One region of the Ureibacillus endophyticus genome, then DNA from elsewhere that is predicted to be linked to it. Evidence: a T-box and tRNA genes for the amino acid it is inferred to sense, from the RefSeq annotation. Region 1 holds a T-box; the other regions hold tRNA genes.
The links. A T-box is a leader RNA that pairs with one kind of tRNA and senses whether it is charged. The one in region 1 lies ahead of leuS (leucine--tRNA ligase), so its partner is inferred to be a tRNA-Leu.

Region 2: it has a tRNA-Leu gene. The T-box ahead of leuS (leucine--tRNA ligase) is inferred to sense a tRNA for this amino acid. The anticodon was not compared.
Region 3: it has a tRNA-Leu gene. The T-box ahead of leuS (leucine--tRNA ligase) is inferred to sense a tRNA for this amino acid. The anticodon was not compared.
Region 4: it has a tRNA-Leu gene. The T-box ahead of leuS (leucine--tRNA ligase) is inferred to sense a tRNA for this amino acid. The anticodon was not compared.

What each region holds. Positions count from the first base shown of each region.
Region 1 covers NZ_JAMYWW010000001.1:2,629,192-2,632,372, reverse strand. The annotation lists gene NKR20_RS12845 (MDR family MFS transporter) at 13-1,317, shown strand; T-box leader at 1,418-1,629, shown strand; gene leuS (leucine--tRNA ligase) at 1,863-3,181, shown strand, end outside.
Region 2 covers NZ_JAMYWW010000001.1:2,955,093-2,958,273, reverse strand. The annotation lists rRNA gene NKR20_RS14725 (23S ribosomal RNA) at 1-194, shown strand, start outside; tRNA gene NKR20_RS14720 (tRNA-Asn) at 372-446, shown strand; tRNA gene NKR20_RS14715 (tRNA-Ser) at 454-545, shown strand; tRNA gene NKR20_RS14710 (tRNA-Glu) at 567-641, shown strand; tRNA gene NKR20_RS14705 (tRNA-Val) at 662-737, shown strand; tRNA gene NKR20_RS14700 (tRNA-Met) at 761-837, shown strand; tRNA gene NKR20_RS14695 (tRNA-Asp) at 839-914, shown strand; tRNA gene NKR20_RS14690 (tRNA-Phe) at 921-993, shown strand; tRNA gene NKR20_RS14685 (tRNA-Thr) at 1,017-1,092, shown strand; tRNA gene NKR20_RS14680 (tRNA-Tyr) at 1,099-1,182, shown strand; tRNA gene NKR20_RS14675 (tRNA-Trp) at 1,191-1,264, shown strand; tRNA gene NKR20_RS14670 (tRNA-His) at 1,290-1,365, shown strand; tRNA gene NKR20_RS14665 (tRNA-His) at 1,410-1,485, shown strand; tRNA gene NKR20_RS14660 (tRNA-Gln) at 1,516-1,590, shown strand; tRNA gene NKR20_RS14655 (tRNA-Gly) at 1,595-1,669, shown strand; tRNA gene NKR20_RS14650 (tRNA-Cys) at 1,680-1,753, shown strand; tRNA gene NKR20_RS14645 (tRNA-Leu) at 1,803-1,884, shown strand; gene NKR20_RS14640 (ISL3 family transposase) at 2,066-3,181, shown strand, end outside.
Region 3 covers NZ_JAMYWW010000001.1:248,703-251,883, forward strand. The annotation lists rRNA gene NKR20_RS01175 (23S ribosomal RNA) at 1-1,053, shown strand, start outside; rRNA gene rrf (5S ribosomal RNA) at 1,186-1,301, shown strand; tRNA gene NKR20_RS01185 (tRNA-Val) at 1,315-1,390, shown strand; tRNA gene NKR20_RS01190 (tRNA-Thr) at 1,396-1,468, shown strand; tRNA gene NKR20_RS01195 (tRNA-Tyr) at 1,477-1,560, shown strand; tRNA gene NKR20_RS01200 (tRNA-Lys) at 1,570-1,644, shown strand; tRNA gene NKR20_RS01205 (tRNA-Gly) at 1,681-1,755, shown strand; tRNA gene NKR20_RS01210 (tRNA-Leu) at 1,761-1,849, shown strand; tRNA gene NKR20_RS01215 (tRNA-Arg) at 1,857-1,933, shown strand; tRNA gene NKR20_RS01220 (tRNA-Pro) at 1,940-2,016, shown strand; tRNA gene NKR20_RS01225 (tRNA-Ala) at 2,025-2,100, shown strand; tRNA gene NKR20_RS01230 (tRNA-Met) at 2,121-2,194, shown strand; tRNA gene NKR20_RS01235 (tRNA-Ser) at 2,206-2,298, shown strand; tRNA gene NKR20_RS01240 (tRNA-Asp) at 2,308-2,383, shown strand; tRNA gene NKR20_RS01245 (tRNA-Phe) at 2,390-2,465, shown strand; tRNA gene NKR20_RS01250 (tRNA-Gly) at 2,472-2,545, shown strand; tRNA gene NKR20_RS01255 (tRNA-Ile) at 2,550-2,626, shown strand; tRNA gene NKR20_RS01260 (tRNA-Asn) at 2,633-2,707, shown strand; tRNA gene NKR20_RS01265 (tRNA-Glu) at 2,709-2,780, shown strand; gene istB (IS21-like element helper ATPase IstB) at 3,002-3,181, opposite strand, start outside.
Region 4 covers NZ_JAMYWW010000001.1:438,486-441,666, reverse strand. The annotation lists tRNA gene NKR20_RS02280 (tRNA-Glu) at 310-381, opposite strand; tRNA gene NKR20_RS02275 (tRNA-Ser) at 398-488, opposite strand; tRNA gene NKR20_RS02270 (tRNA-Asn) at 493-567, opposite strand; tRNA gene NKR20_RS02265 (tRNA-Phe) at 579-654, opposite strand; tRNA gene NKR20_RS02260 (tRNA-Asp) at 661-736, opposite strand; tRNA gene NKR20_RS02255 (tRNA-Ser) at 762-854, opposite strand; tRNA gene NKR20_RS02250 (tRNA-Met) at 867-940, opposite strand; tRNA gene NKR20_RS02245 (tRNA-Ala) at 960-1,035, opposite strand; tRNA gene NKR20_RS02240 (tRNA-Pro) at 1,064-1,140, opposite strand; tRNA gene NKR20_RS02235 (tRNA-Leu) at 1,202-1,290, opposite strand; tRNA gene NKR20_RS02230 (tRNA-Gly) at 1,296-1,370, opposite strand; tRNA gene NKR20_RS02225 (tRNA-Leu) at 1,400-1,484, opposite strand; tRNA gene NKR20_RS02220 (tRNA-Lys) at 1,495-1,569, opposite strand; tRNA gene NKR20_RS02215 (tRNA-Thr) at 1,577-1,652, opposite strand; tRNA gene NKR20_RS02210 (tRNA-Val) at 1,659-1,734, opposite strand; tRNA gene NKR20_RS02205 (tRNA-Glu) at 1,751-1,822, opposite strand; tRNA gene NKR20_RS02200 (tRNA-Asn) at 1,824-1,898, opposite strand; tRNA gene NKR20_RS02195 (tRNA-Ile) at 1,907-1,983, opposite strand; tRNA gene NKR20_RS02190 (tRNA-Gly) at 1,988-2,061, opposite strand; tRNA gene NKR20_RS02185 (tRNA-Asp) at 2,067-2,142, opposite strand; tRNA gene NKR20_RS02180 (tRNA-Met) at 2,146-2,222, opposite strand; tRNA gene NKR20_RS02175 (tRNA-Ala) at 2,396-2,471, opposite strand; tRNA gene NKR20_RS02170 (tRNA-Arg) at 2,485-2,561, opposite strand; tRNA gene NKR20_RS02165 (tRNA-Gln) at 2,566-2,640, opposite strand; tRNA gene NKR20_RS02160 (tRNA-His) at 2,675-2,750, opposite strand; tRNA gene NKR20_RS02155 (tRNA-Trp) at 2,778-2,851, opposite strand; tRNA gene NKR20_RS02150 (tRNA-Tyr) at 2,865-2,948, opposite strand; tRNA gene NKR20_RS02145 (tRNA-Thr) at 2,957-3,029, opposite strand; tRNA gene NKR20_RS02140 (tRNA-Val) at 3,035-3,110, opposite strand; rRNA gene rrf (5S ribosomal RNA) at 3,124-3,181, opposite strand, start outside.

The sequences.
Region 1 (3,181 bases):
TCACTCCTCTAAATGATTTTAACACGGGATTTTGTATTATGCATTTTTATATGTATGGACAATTCTACTATATTGTTTTTCTTGAATTACTTCGAAAAACAGAATAATATATTTCTTTGTTGCATCAAGATGATGGAGGAATTGAGTATGCCAAGAAATGTCTGGCTATTAGTGATTGGAACGTTAATTAATATTACAGGAAGTTCATTAATTTGGCCTTTAAATACAATTTACATGCACGAGCATTTAGGCCAATCATTATCTATAGCTGGGCTTGTCCTAATGATTAATGCAGGGGCAACCATGCTAGGTAACTTGGTTGGTGGCTATTTATTTGACAAATTTGGTGGGTATAAATCTATCATGTTTGGAATCTTTATTACCATTTTTTCGTTAGTGGGAATCACGTTTTGGCATGGTTGGCCACATTACGTATGGTTCTTAACGATAATGGGGTTTGGTAGTGGTGTTGTCACTCCCGTTATGTTCGCATTTGTTGGTTCTGTGTGGCCAGAAGGTGGTAGGAAAGGTTTTAATGCTATTTATCTTGCTCAAAACTTAGGAGTAGCAGTTGGTCCTGCAGTTGGAGGCGTGATTGCTGATAAAAGTTTTGATTATTTATTTGTTTCAAACCTTGGTTTGTATATCATTTTTTTCATTTTAGCGACTGTTTCGTATCGTAATATGATTTCAAATGTCGAAAAATCTAAAGTGAAAGATAGTGCAGTTAATAATACAGCTAACCGGGCAAGTTTTTATTCATTATTAATTATTAGTGGGGGCTTTTTATTAACATGGGTAGCCTATTCTCAATGGCCATCCACCTTATCTACACACATCCAGCAGCAAGGTATCGGCTTAAAAGAATATAGTTTACTCTGGACGATAAATGGATTGTTAATTATTTTACTTCAACCAATTATTAGCCCAATTGTACAAAAGTATGAAAAACAAATAAAAGTACAACTAGTCATTGGTATCGCCATTATGATGTTATCCTTTATCGTAATCATTTTTGCAGATAGTTTTAAAATCTTTGCAGTCTCTATGATTATATTAACGATTGGAGAAATATTCGTATGGCCAGCTGTACCCACTATTGCAAATATGTTAGCTCCAGAAGGTAAAGGTGGGTCGTATCAAGGGATTGTCAACAGTATTGGTTCTATTGGAAGAATGATTGGCCCGCTTTTTGGAGGACTAATAGTTGATGTTTACAGTATGAACATTCTAATACTAACTTTGTGCATGATGTTAATCATAGCAATCATACCTTGTTTATTTTACGATCGCCCAGTTAAGAAAGTTCAACATTAATGATATAGAAATAGTGCATTTACTCTATATAATAGGTATATTTTAATGTGGGACTTGTATATTTCGAATATTTCCATTAAAATGAATGCATTAATGAATATGGACGACAATGAGAAGGAATAGTAGATTTTGAAGCTTTTTAGAGAGCTAGCGTTTGGTGCAAGCTAGTAAGTAGAGAAATCGAACTCGCCTTGGAGTCAGTTTTAGTGAATAAGTAACTAAAACCGTGAGCCGCGTTAAGGTTTGAGCTGAGTGATGTGTCACTAATCTGGGTGGTACCGCGGGAGTTTGCAAATATCTCTCGTCCCTTCTATTAGAATGGGGCGAGTTTTTTTTATTTTTGAAATATTTTGTTAATTTTTCCGAATATAGGATATTCTACTTATTAGTAAGCTTACCTAAAGAAACTGGCGGATGTCGCAGATTACATAGAAAAAATTAATACAGTCTTTGTAAGAAATCTGGACAAAAATGCAAGGCGAAATAGTGAAAACCTTCATGTCGCAACACTACTACACGGACTTACCAAAAAAGGAGGAACTACCATGAGTTTTAATCATCAACAAATTGAAAAGAAATGGCAACAATATTGGGCAGAAAATAAAACATTTAAAACATTAAATGATACTTCAAAGCCAAAATTTTATGCATTAGATATGTTCCCATATCCATCAGGTGCAGGATTACACGTAGGTCACCCAGAAGGTTATACAGCTACAGATATTTTATCACGCTTTAAACGTATGCAAGGGTTTGACGTGTTACATCCAATGGGTTGGGATGCATTCGGTCTACCAGCTGAACAGTATGCATTAGATACTGGAAATGACCCTGCAGAATTTACAGCAAAAAATATTGCGACATTTAAACGCCAAATTCAAGAATTAGGCTTTTCTTATGATTGGGATCGTGAAATTAATACAACAGATCCTGAATACTACAAATGGACACAATGGATTTTCATTCAATTATATAAAAAAGGTTTAGCTTACATCGATGAAGTAGCAGTTAACTGGTGTCCAGCGCTTGGTACTGTATTAGCAAATGAAGAAGTAATCGATGGGAAATCAGAACGTGGTGGTCACCCAGTAGAGCGTCGTCCAATGAAACAATGGATGTTAAAAATTACTGCTTATGCAGATCGCTTAATTGATGATTTAGATGAGGTTGATTGGCCAGAATCAATTAAAGAAATGCAACGTAACTGGATTGGTCGTTCTGAAGGTGCTGAAGTAACATTTAAAGTAGATGGAACAGACGAAACTTTCAAAGTGTTTACTACTCGTCCAGATACTTTATTTGGTGCGACATACTGTGTTCTTGCACCTGAGCATAAATTAGTAGCAAAAATTACGACTGCTGAACAACAAGGTGCTGTAGAAGAATACCTTGAAAAAGTAAAATTAAAATCTGACTTAGAACGTACAGATTTAGCTAAAGAAAAAACAGGTGTATTTACTGGTGCTTATGCAGTAAATCCAATTAACGGAGAAAAGATTCCAGTTTGGATTGCAGACTATGTACTAGCATCTTACGGTACTGGTGCAATTATGGCTGTACCTGCTCATGATGAACGTGACTATGAATTTGCAAAGGAATTTGGATTAGAAATTAAACCAGTTCTTGAAGGTGGCGACATTGAGAATGAAGCATTCACAGGTGATGGACCACATATCAATTCTGATTTCTTAAATGGTTTAGGTAAAGCTGAAGCAATTTCTAAAGCAATTGAATGGTTAGAGGAAAACGGTGTAGGTGAAAAGAAAATTTCTTACCGCTTACGTGACTGGTTATTCTCTCGTCAACGTTATTGGGGTGAGCCTATCCCAGTGATTCATTGGGAAGATGGCACAATGACAACTGT
Region 2 (3,181 bases), 330 kb from region 1:
AAGGCATCGCTGGGTAGCTATGTATGGACGGGATAAGTGCTGAAAGCATCTAAGCATGAAGCCCCCCTCAAGATGAGATTTCCCATTACGTAAGTAAGTAAGATCCCTCAAAGACGATGAGGTAGATAGGTTCGAGGTGGAAGTGTGGCGACACATGGAGCTGACGAATACTAATCGATCGAGGACTTAACCACTAACTTGAATGGTCGTTAGTCAATGTCTTTATCCAGTTTTGAGAGAATAAGTAAATTAATCCGAAAAAAGTATAAAAAGTACTTGATATATTTGTGGATTATGATATAATAATACTTGTCTTTCGATAATAGTTTAAATGCTGTTTGCAAGAAGATTATAAATTAAAATACAATTATTCCGAAGTAGCTCAGTGGTAGAGCAACCGGCTGTTAACCGGTTGGTCGTAGGTTCGAGTCCTACCTTCGGAGCCATCTTCTTGGAGAGTTGTCCGAGAGGCCGAAGGAGCACGATTGGAAATCGTGTAGGCGGGTAACACTGTCTCAAGGGTTCAAATCCCTTACTCTCCGCCATCTTAGACAGCCAGATAATCTGGCCCGTTGGTCAAGTGGTTAAGACACCGCCCTTTCACGGCGGTAACACGGGTTCGAATCCCGTACGGGTCACCATTTTATAAAATAGCCAGCATGGAGGATTAGCTCAGCTGGGAGAGCACCTGCCTTACAAGCAGGGGGTCGGCGGTTCGAGCCCGTCATCCTCCACCATATTTTAAACAAAATAGTATTATCGCGGGGTGGAGCAGTTCGGTAGCTCGTCGGGCTCATAACCCGAAGGTCACAGGTTCAAATCCTGTCCCCGCAACCAAGGTCCCGTGGTGTAGCGGTTAACATGCCTGCCTGTCACGCAGGAGATCGCCGGTTCGATCCCGGTCGGGACCGCCATAAAATGGGTCGATAGCTCAGTTGGTAGAGCATTTGACTGAAGCTCAAAGTGTCGGCGGTTCGATTCCGTCTCGACCCATCTTTATTAAAAATTATTTAAATGCCGGTGTAGCTCAGTTGGTAGAGCAACTGACTTGTAATCAGTAGGTCGTGGGTTCGACTCCTATCGCCGGCACCATACTATGGAGGGGTAGCGAAGTGGCTAAACGCGGCGGACTGTAAATCCGCTCCTTCGGGTTCGGCGGTTCGAATCCGTCCCCCTCCACCATTTAAAATAGGGGCATAGTTCAACGGTAGAATAGAGGTCTCCAAAACCTTTGGTGTGGGTTCGATTCCTACTGCCCCTGCCAATAACCAATTTCAACTAAAGTAATGGCGATTGTGGCGAAGTGGTTAACGCATCGGATTGTGGTTCCGACATTCGTGGGTTCGATTCCCATCAGTCGCCCCATATATCCTCAAAAATAATTAGTTGAAATAATATATAAAATTATGGCGATTGTGGCGAAGTGGTTAACGCACCGGATTGTGGTTCCGGCATTCGTGGGTTCGATTCCCATCAGTCGCCCCATTAAAACTAATGAAAACTTCATCAAATTTTTGGGGTATAGCCAAGCGGTAAGGCAACGGATTTTGATTCCGTCATGCCCAGGTTCGAATCCTGGTACCCCAGCCATTTTGCGGAAGTAGTTCAGCGGTAGAACACCACCTTGCCAAGGTGGGGGTCGCGGGTTCGAACCCCGTCTTCCGCTCCAATATTATAATGGCGGCTTAGCCAAGTGGTAAGGCACGGGTCTGCAACACCCTTACCACCGGTTCGAATCCGGTAGCCGCCTCCATTTTATTTATTAATCGGTTTATCCGATGTTTTTTTTATTATTTGACTTTGCCGGTGTGGCGGAATTGGCAGACGCGCACGACTCAAAATCGTGTTCCTTCTGGAGTGTCGGTTCGACCCCGACCACCGGTATCTTTAAATTAAACATTAAACTGACAAGAGTTCTAGCTCAATACTGAGTTAGAACTCTTTTTGGTTCTATATTAATTGTTGGGGTTTGCCTACAATTTATGAAAAACAAAATGCACAACATCACCTATTTTTCTATACTTGAGTTGACTAGAAACAAGCAGAAAAAGGTGAGTTGTGCATTATGAATTTTAACATGGAACTACCAGGATTAAAAGGTGTAAATATTGAAGAAATGGTTGAACAAGAAAATCGTGTACTAGTCTATATTTCCATGCCTATAAAAGAACATATTTGTCCAGCGTGTGGTGAAAAAACAAAGAAAATACATGATTATCGAATGCGAAAAATCGGCCACCTTTCCTTTTGGGGACGTTTAACTAAGTTGATGTATAAATGTCGTCGTTACCGCTGTCAATGTGGAAAGCGTTTTGCAGAAAAGGCTTCATTTGTCGAGCGATATCAACGTTATTCAAGAGAAGCGAATCAAGCGATGACGATTCAATCCGCGAAATCGAAAACATTTAAAGATGCGGCAATGATTCTCGGTACATCTATTTCAACCATCATAAGAAGATTTAAAAAACAAGCAAAAGCAGTATTACCAAAGGGTGTTCAATTACCAAAAGCAATTGCCATTGATGAATACAAGGGAGATACGGATGCAGGAAAATATCAATTAATTATAGCGAATGCGGAAACACATGAACCAATCGATGTTTTGCCTAATCGCAGACTTCAAACGATCAAAACTTATTTGCAAAAATATGGTCAAGAAGTGGAAATCGTTGTCATGGATATGAATGGAAGTTTTAAAGCAGCGGTTCAACAAGCATTGGGAAAACCAATCATTGTGGCGGACCGATTCCATTATTGTCGTTATATCCATTGGGCTTTAGATGAAGTCCGAAGAAAAGTTCAAAAAGAAATGCATGCCTATGATCGTAAGAAATCGAAGAAAATGCGATTTGTTTTACATAAGAATTCCGACAATCTATCAGAGGAAGAACGTTGGTATTTAAATCGATATCTAGCTTTATCATCAGAGTTAAAGCAGGCTTATGAATTAAAAGAAGCATTTAAACAGTGGTTTACAGAATCCAAAAGGAGAGAAAATATACAGGAGGTCAAAAGTGGATTAGAAGCATTTTACCGAAAGGTAGAAGAAGTAGGCATTCCAAGCTTTTTAAAAAGTATACAAACACTAAAAAACTGGCAGAATGAAATATTAAACAGTTTTGTATTTGGATATTCCAATGGCTTTTTAGAAGGAATTAACAATAAATCAAAAGTGCTCAAA
Region 3 (3,181 bases), 2.4 Mb from region 1:
AAGGTTAAGAGGAGGGGTTAGCGTAAGCGAAGCTCTGAATTGAAGCCCCAGTAAACGGCGGCCGTAACTATAACGGTCCTAAGGTAGCGAAATTCCTTGTCGGGTAAGTTCCGACCCGCACGAAAGGCGTAACGATCTGGGCACTGTCTCAACGAGAGACTCGGTGAAATTATAGTACCTGTGAAGATGCAGGTTACCCGCGACAGGACGGAAAGACCCCGTGGAGCTTTACTGTAGCCTGATATTGAATTTTGGCACAACTTGTACAGGATAGGTAGGAGCCAGAGAACTCGGAGCGCCAGCTTCGAGGGAGGCGTCGGTGGGATACTACCCTGGTTGTGTTGAAATTCTAACCCGTACCCCTTATCGGGGTAGGAGACAGTGTCAGGTGGACAGTTTGACTGGGGCGGTCGCCTCCTAAAAGGTAACGGAGGCGCCCAAAGGTTCCCTCAGAATGGTTGGAAATCATTCGTAGAGTGTAAAGGCACAAGGGAGCTTGACTGCGAGACCTACAAGTCGAGCAGGGTCGAAAGACGGGCTTAGTGATCCGGTGGTTCCGCATGGAAGGGCCATCGCTCAACGGATAAAAGCTACCCCGGGGATAACAGGCTTATCTCCCCCAAGAGTCCACATCGACGGGGAGGTTTGGCACCTCGATGTCGGCTCATCGCATCCTGGGGCTGTAGTCGGTCCCAAGGGTTGGGCTGTTCGCCCATTAAAGCGGTACGCGAGCTGGGTTCAGAACGTCGTGAGACAGTTCGGTCCCTATCCGTCGTGGGCGTAGGAAATTTGAGAGGAGCTGTCCTTAGTACGAGAGGACCGGGATGGACATACCGCTGGTGTACCAGTTGTCTTGCCAAAGGCATCGCTGGGTAGCTATGTATGGACGGGATAAGTGCTGAAAGCATCTAAGCATGAAGCCCCCCTCAAGATGAGATTTCCCATTACGTAAGTAAGTAAGATCCCTCAAAGACGATGAGGTAGATAGGTTCGAGGTGGAAGTGTGGCGACACATGGAGCTGACGAATACTAATCGATCGAGGACTTAACCACTAACTTGAATGGTCGTTAGTCAATGTCTTTATCCAGTTTTGAGAGTACAAGCTCTCAAAAATGAAATAGGAACTTCGCCTAAGAGCGCAACATCCATGTTGCAACGGCGAAGCCAGTACATCCATGGACAAGTGAAGTGATGATGGCAAAGAGGTCACACCCGTTCCCATACCGAACACGGAAGTTAAGCTCTTTAGCGCCGATGGTAGTTGGGGGCTTCCCCCTGTGAGAGTAGGACGTCGCTTCGCTTGTTTCAAAAATGGAGGATTAGCTCAGCTGGGAGAGCACCTGCCTTACAAGCAGGGGGTCGGCGGTTCGAGCCCGTCATCCTCCACCATATATGCCGGTGTAGCTCAGTTGGTAGAGCAACTGACTTGTAATCAGTAGGTCGTGGGTTCGACTCCTATCGCCGGCATCCTTTCTGGAGGGGTAGCGAAGTGGCTAAACGCGGCGGACTGTAAATCCGCTCCTTCGGGTTCGGCGGTTCGAATCCGTCCCCCTCCACCATCTTATAGAGAGCCATTAGCTCAGTGGTAGAGCATCTGACTTTTAATCAGAGGGTCGAAGGTTCAAGTCCTTCATGGCTCACCAGTTTTATTAAAAACTTGCCAGAAAATCAATGCACATGCGGAAGTAGTTCAGTGGTAGAACACCACCTTGCCAAGGTGGGGGTCGCGGGTTCGAACCCCGTCTTCCGCTCCAAATGTGCCGGGGTGGCGGAACTGGCAGACGCACAGGACTTAAAATCCTGCGGTAGGTGACTACCGTACCGGTTCGATTCCGGTCCTCGGCACCATTTATATGCGCCCGTAGCTCAATTGGATAGAGCGTCTGACTACGGATCAGAAGGTTGTGGGTTCGACTCCTGCCGGGCGCGCCATATATACGAGAAGTAGCTCAGCTTGGTAGAGCACTTGGTTTGGGACCAAGGGGTCGCAGGTTCGAATCCTGTCTTCTCGACCATTTTAATTGGGGCCTTAGCTCAGCTGGGAGAGCGCCTGCCTTGCACGCAGGAGGTCAGCGGTTCGATCCCGCTAGGCTCCACCAATAAAATCAAATAAAAATATGGCGGCGTAGCTCAGCTGGCTAGAGCGTACGGTTCATACCCGTAAGGTCGGGGGTTCGATTCCCTCTGCCGCCATTTAGTAAAGTGGAGGAATACCCAAGTCCGGCTGAAGGGATCGGTCTTGAAAACCGACAGGCGGGTTAAACCGCGCGGGGGTTCGAATCCCTCTTCCTCCGCCATTTACTTGAGGTCCCGTGGTGTAGCGGTTAACATGCCTGCCTGTCACGCAGGAGATCGCCGGTTCGATCCCGGTCGGGACCGCCATAAAGTGGGTCGATAGCTCAGTTGGTAGAGCATTTGACTGAAGCTCAAAGTGTCGGCGGTTCGATTCCGTCTCGACCCACCATTTTATGCGGGTGTAGTTTAATGGTAAAACCTCAGCCTTCCAAGCTGATGTCGTGAGTTCGATTCTCATCACCCGCTCCATTATGGGCCTATAGCTCAGCTGGTTAGAGCGCACGCCTGATAAGCGTGAGGTCGATGGTTCAAGTCCATTTAGGCCCACCATAATATTCCGAAGTAGCTCAGTGGTAGAGCAACCGGCTGTTAACCGGTTGGTCGTAGGTTCGAGTCCTACCTTCGGAGCCACGGCCCGTTGGTCAAGTGGTTAAGACACCGCCCTTTCACGGCGGTAACACGGGTTCGAATCCCGTACGGGTCATATGAAGACGTATAGCATTTGCTATACGTCTTTTTGTATTTAATGAAAGTCGTTATGAGCCTCAGAAGTAGAGACCAGACCGAGAAATATGAAATTTATATTATGCTAGGTATGCAGAATATTTCAGCTTGATGATGAGAAGCTTAGATTGAAAGAATATAAATAGAGTATAAATGTCAACGTTAATATGTACATTTATGCTTGTTTAAGGGTGTACAAAATTACTCGTTTACTGGTTCGAGGTGTTGCTTAAGACGGTACGAATCACCAGTAATAGTTACGACACTTGCGTGATGTAAAATGCAATCTAAAATCGCATTTGCTAACTTCGGCTCTGGGAAAATTTCTTCCCATGATTTGAAGTTCACATTGGTTGTAAAAATCGTACTTTTCTTTTCATA
Region 4 (3,181 bases), 2.2 Mb from region 1:
CTTATCATATGCAATAGGAGTTTTAGATGTAATAGCTTATATTTCTTATTCAGCAAGGAATGTATGCATTTAAAATGACATCCATTTCCTTTTAGTTAATATTTATTAAACAGAATTAATTTTGAACGAACAATAAAGTGAATTTAGAGGAAAAGGCTATTATATAAGTAAGTATTTCTGCAGTTTATTAGTAGCGGTAGTTATTGTAAGTTCATCAATGTTACAATTACATAGGTTTCTAGGTACACAAAAAAGGCTATATGAGAGTTCATAGTGAACTTTCATATAGCCTTCATGTTTTTACTTTTATGACCCGTACGGGATTCGAACCCGTGTTACCGCCGTGAAAGGGCGGTGTCTTAACCACTTGACCAACGGGCCAGAATATTATGCTTTCTGGCGGAGAAGGAGGGATTTGAACCCTCGCGCCGGTTACCCGACCTACACCCTTAGCAGGGGCGCCTCTTCAGCCTCTTGAGTACTTCCCCAAAATGGCTCCGAAGGTAGGACTCGAACCTACGACCAACCGGTTAACAGCCGGTTGCTCTACCACTGAGCTACTTCGGAATATTTAGAAATGGTGGGTCGAGACGGAATCGAACCGCCGACACTTTGAGCTTCAGTCAAATGCTCTACCAACTGAGCTATCGACCCACTTTATGGCGGTCCCGACCGGGATCGAACCGGCGATCTCCTGCGTGACAGGCAGGCATGTTAACCGCTACACCACGGGACCATTATTACTAACTATTTAAATAAGATGGCGGAGGAAGAGGGATTCGAACCCCCGCGCGGTTTAACCCGCCTGTCGGTTTTCAAGACCGATCCCTTCAGCCGGACTTGGGTATTCCTCCACTTTTAATAAATGGCGGCAGAGGGGATCGAACCCCCGACCTTACGGGTATGAACCGTACGCTCTAGCCAGCTGAGCTACGCCGCCATATTGTATATTCTAATTTTGGTGGAGCCTAGCGGGATCGAACCGCTGACCTCCTGCGTGCAAGGCAGGCGCTCTCCCAGCTGAGCTAAGGCCCCATTATTTAACATCTAAATTGATATTGGATGGTCGGGAAGACAGGATTCGAACCTGCGACCCCTTGGTCCCAAACCAAGTGCTCTACCAAGCTGAGCTACTTCCCGCAAAATTCCCGGGCGTTAGAAACCACATATATCTTTAACCGTAGCCAAACGCTCAAATTAATGGTGCCGAGGACCGGAATCGAACCGGTACGGTAGTCACCTACCGCAGGATTTTAAGTCCTGTGCGTCTGCCAGTTCCGCCACCCCGGCACATTTGGAGCGGAAGACGGGGTTCGAACCCGCGACCCCCACCTTGGCAAGGTGGTGTTCTACCACTGAACTACTTCCGCATGTGCTAAAAATTTATGATTTAATTAAATGGTGCGGGTGAAGGGAGTCGAACCCCCACGCCTTGCGGCGCTAGATCCTAAGTCTAGTGCGTCTGCCAATTCCGCCACACCCGCAATATAAAACTGGTGAGCCATGAAGGACTTGAACCTTCGACCCTCTGATTAAAAGTCAGATGCTCTACCACTGAGCTAATGGCTCTAAATAATGGTGCCGGCGATAGGAGTCGAACCCACGACCTACTGATTACAAGTCAGTTGCTCTACCAACTGAGCTACACCGGCATAATATGGTGGAGGATGACGGGCTCGAACCGCCGACCCCCTGCTTGTAAGGCAGGTGCTCTCCCAGCTGAGCTAATCCTCCTGGGAATTAAATTTTATGACCCGTACGGGATTCGAACCCGTGTTACCGCCGTGAAAGGGCGGTGTCTTAACCACTTGACCAACGGGCCATGGCTCCGAAGGTAGGACTCGAACCTACGACCAACCGGTTAACAGCCGGTTGCTCTACCACTGAGCTACTTCGGAATAATACATGGTGGGCCTAAATGGACTTGAACCATCGACCTCACGCTTATCAGGCGTGCGCTCTAACCAGCTGAGCTATAGGCCCCAATTGGAGCGGGTGATGAGAATCGAACTCACGACATCAGCTTGGAAGGCTGAGGTTTTACCATTAAACTACACCCGCAATAATGGCGGTCCCGACCGGGATCGAACCGGCGATCTCCTGCGTGACAGGCAGGCATGTTAACCGCTACACCACGGGACCATTTGGTTGCGGGGACAGGATTTGAACCTGTGACCTTCGGGTTATGAGCCCGACGAGCTACCGAACTGCTCCACCCCGCGGAAATATTATATTCTAAAATTAAAATATTGTATTACGCATATAGTTTTCATTTGAACCGTCACGATTTCGTTTAGTGAATTCAAGATGTTTGCGAAATCGTTACGCTGAAGCATCGCTACGAAGTTGATTCGTTCGTGCTCCACCCCGCGATAATATTATTTAATTTTTTTATTGGTGGAGCCTAGCGGGATCGAACCGCTGACCTCCTGCGTGCAAGGCAGGCGCTCTCCCAGCTGAGCTAAGGCCCCAAAATAATATATTTGGCGCGCCCGGCAGGAGTCGAACCCACAACCTTCTGATCCGTAGTCAGACGCTCTATCCAATTGAGCTACGGGCGCTAAATGGCTGGGGTACTAGGATTCGAACCTAGGCATGACGGAATCAAAATCCGTTGCCTTACCGCTTGGCTATACCCCAATATTTTAAAATTATTTAATTTAATTTAATTTAATGGGGCGACTGATGGGAATCGAACCCACGAATGTCGGAACCACAATCCGATGCGTTAACCACTTCGCCACAATCGCCATCGTGTAATAAGTTCAAACAGATATTGGCAGGGGCAGTAGGAATCGAACCCACACCAAAGGTTTTGGAGACCTCTATTCTACCGTTGAACTATGCCCCTACTTTAAAGTAGATGGTGGAGGGGGACGGATTCGAACCGCCGAACCCGAAGGAGCGGATTTACAGTCCGCCGCGTTTAGCCACTTCGCTACCCCTCCAGAAAGGATGCCGGCGATAGGAGTCGAACCCACGACCTACTGATTACAAGTCAGTTGCTCTACCAACTGAGCTACACCGGCATATATGGTGGAGGATGACGGGCTCGAACCGCCGACCCCCTGCTTGTAAGGCAGGTGCTCTCCCAGCTGAGCTAATCCTCCATTTTTGAAACAAGCGAAGCGACGTCCTACTCTCACAGGGGGAAGCCCCCAACTACCATCGGCGCTAAAGA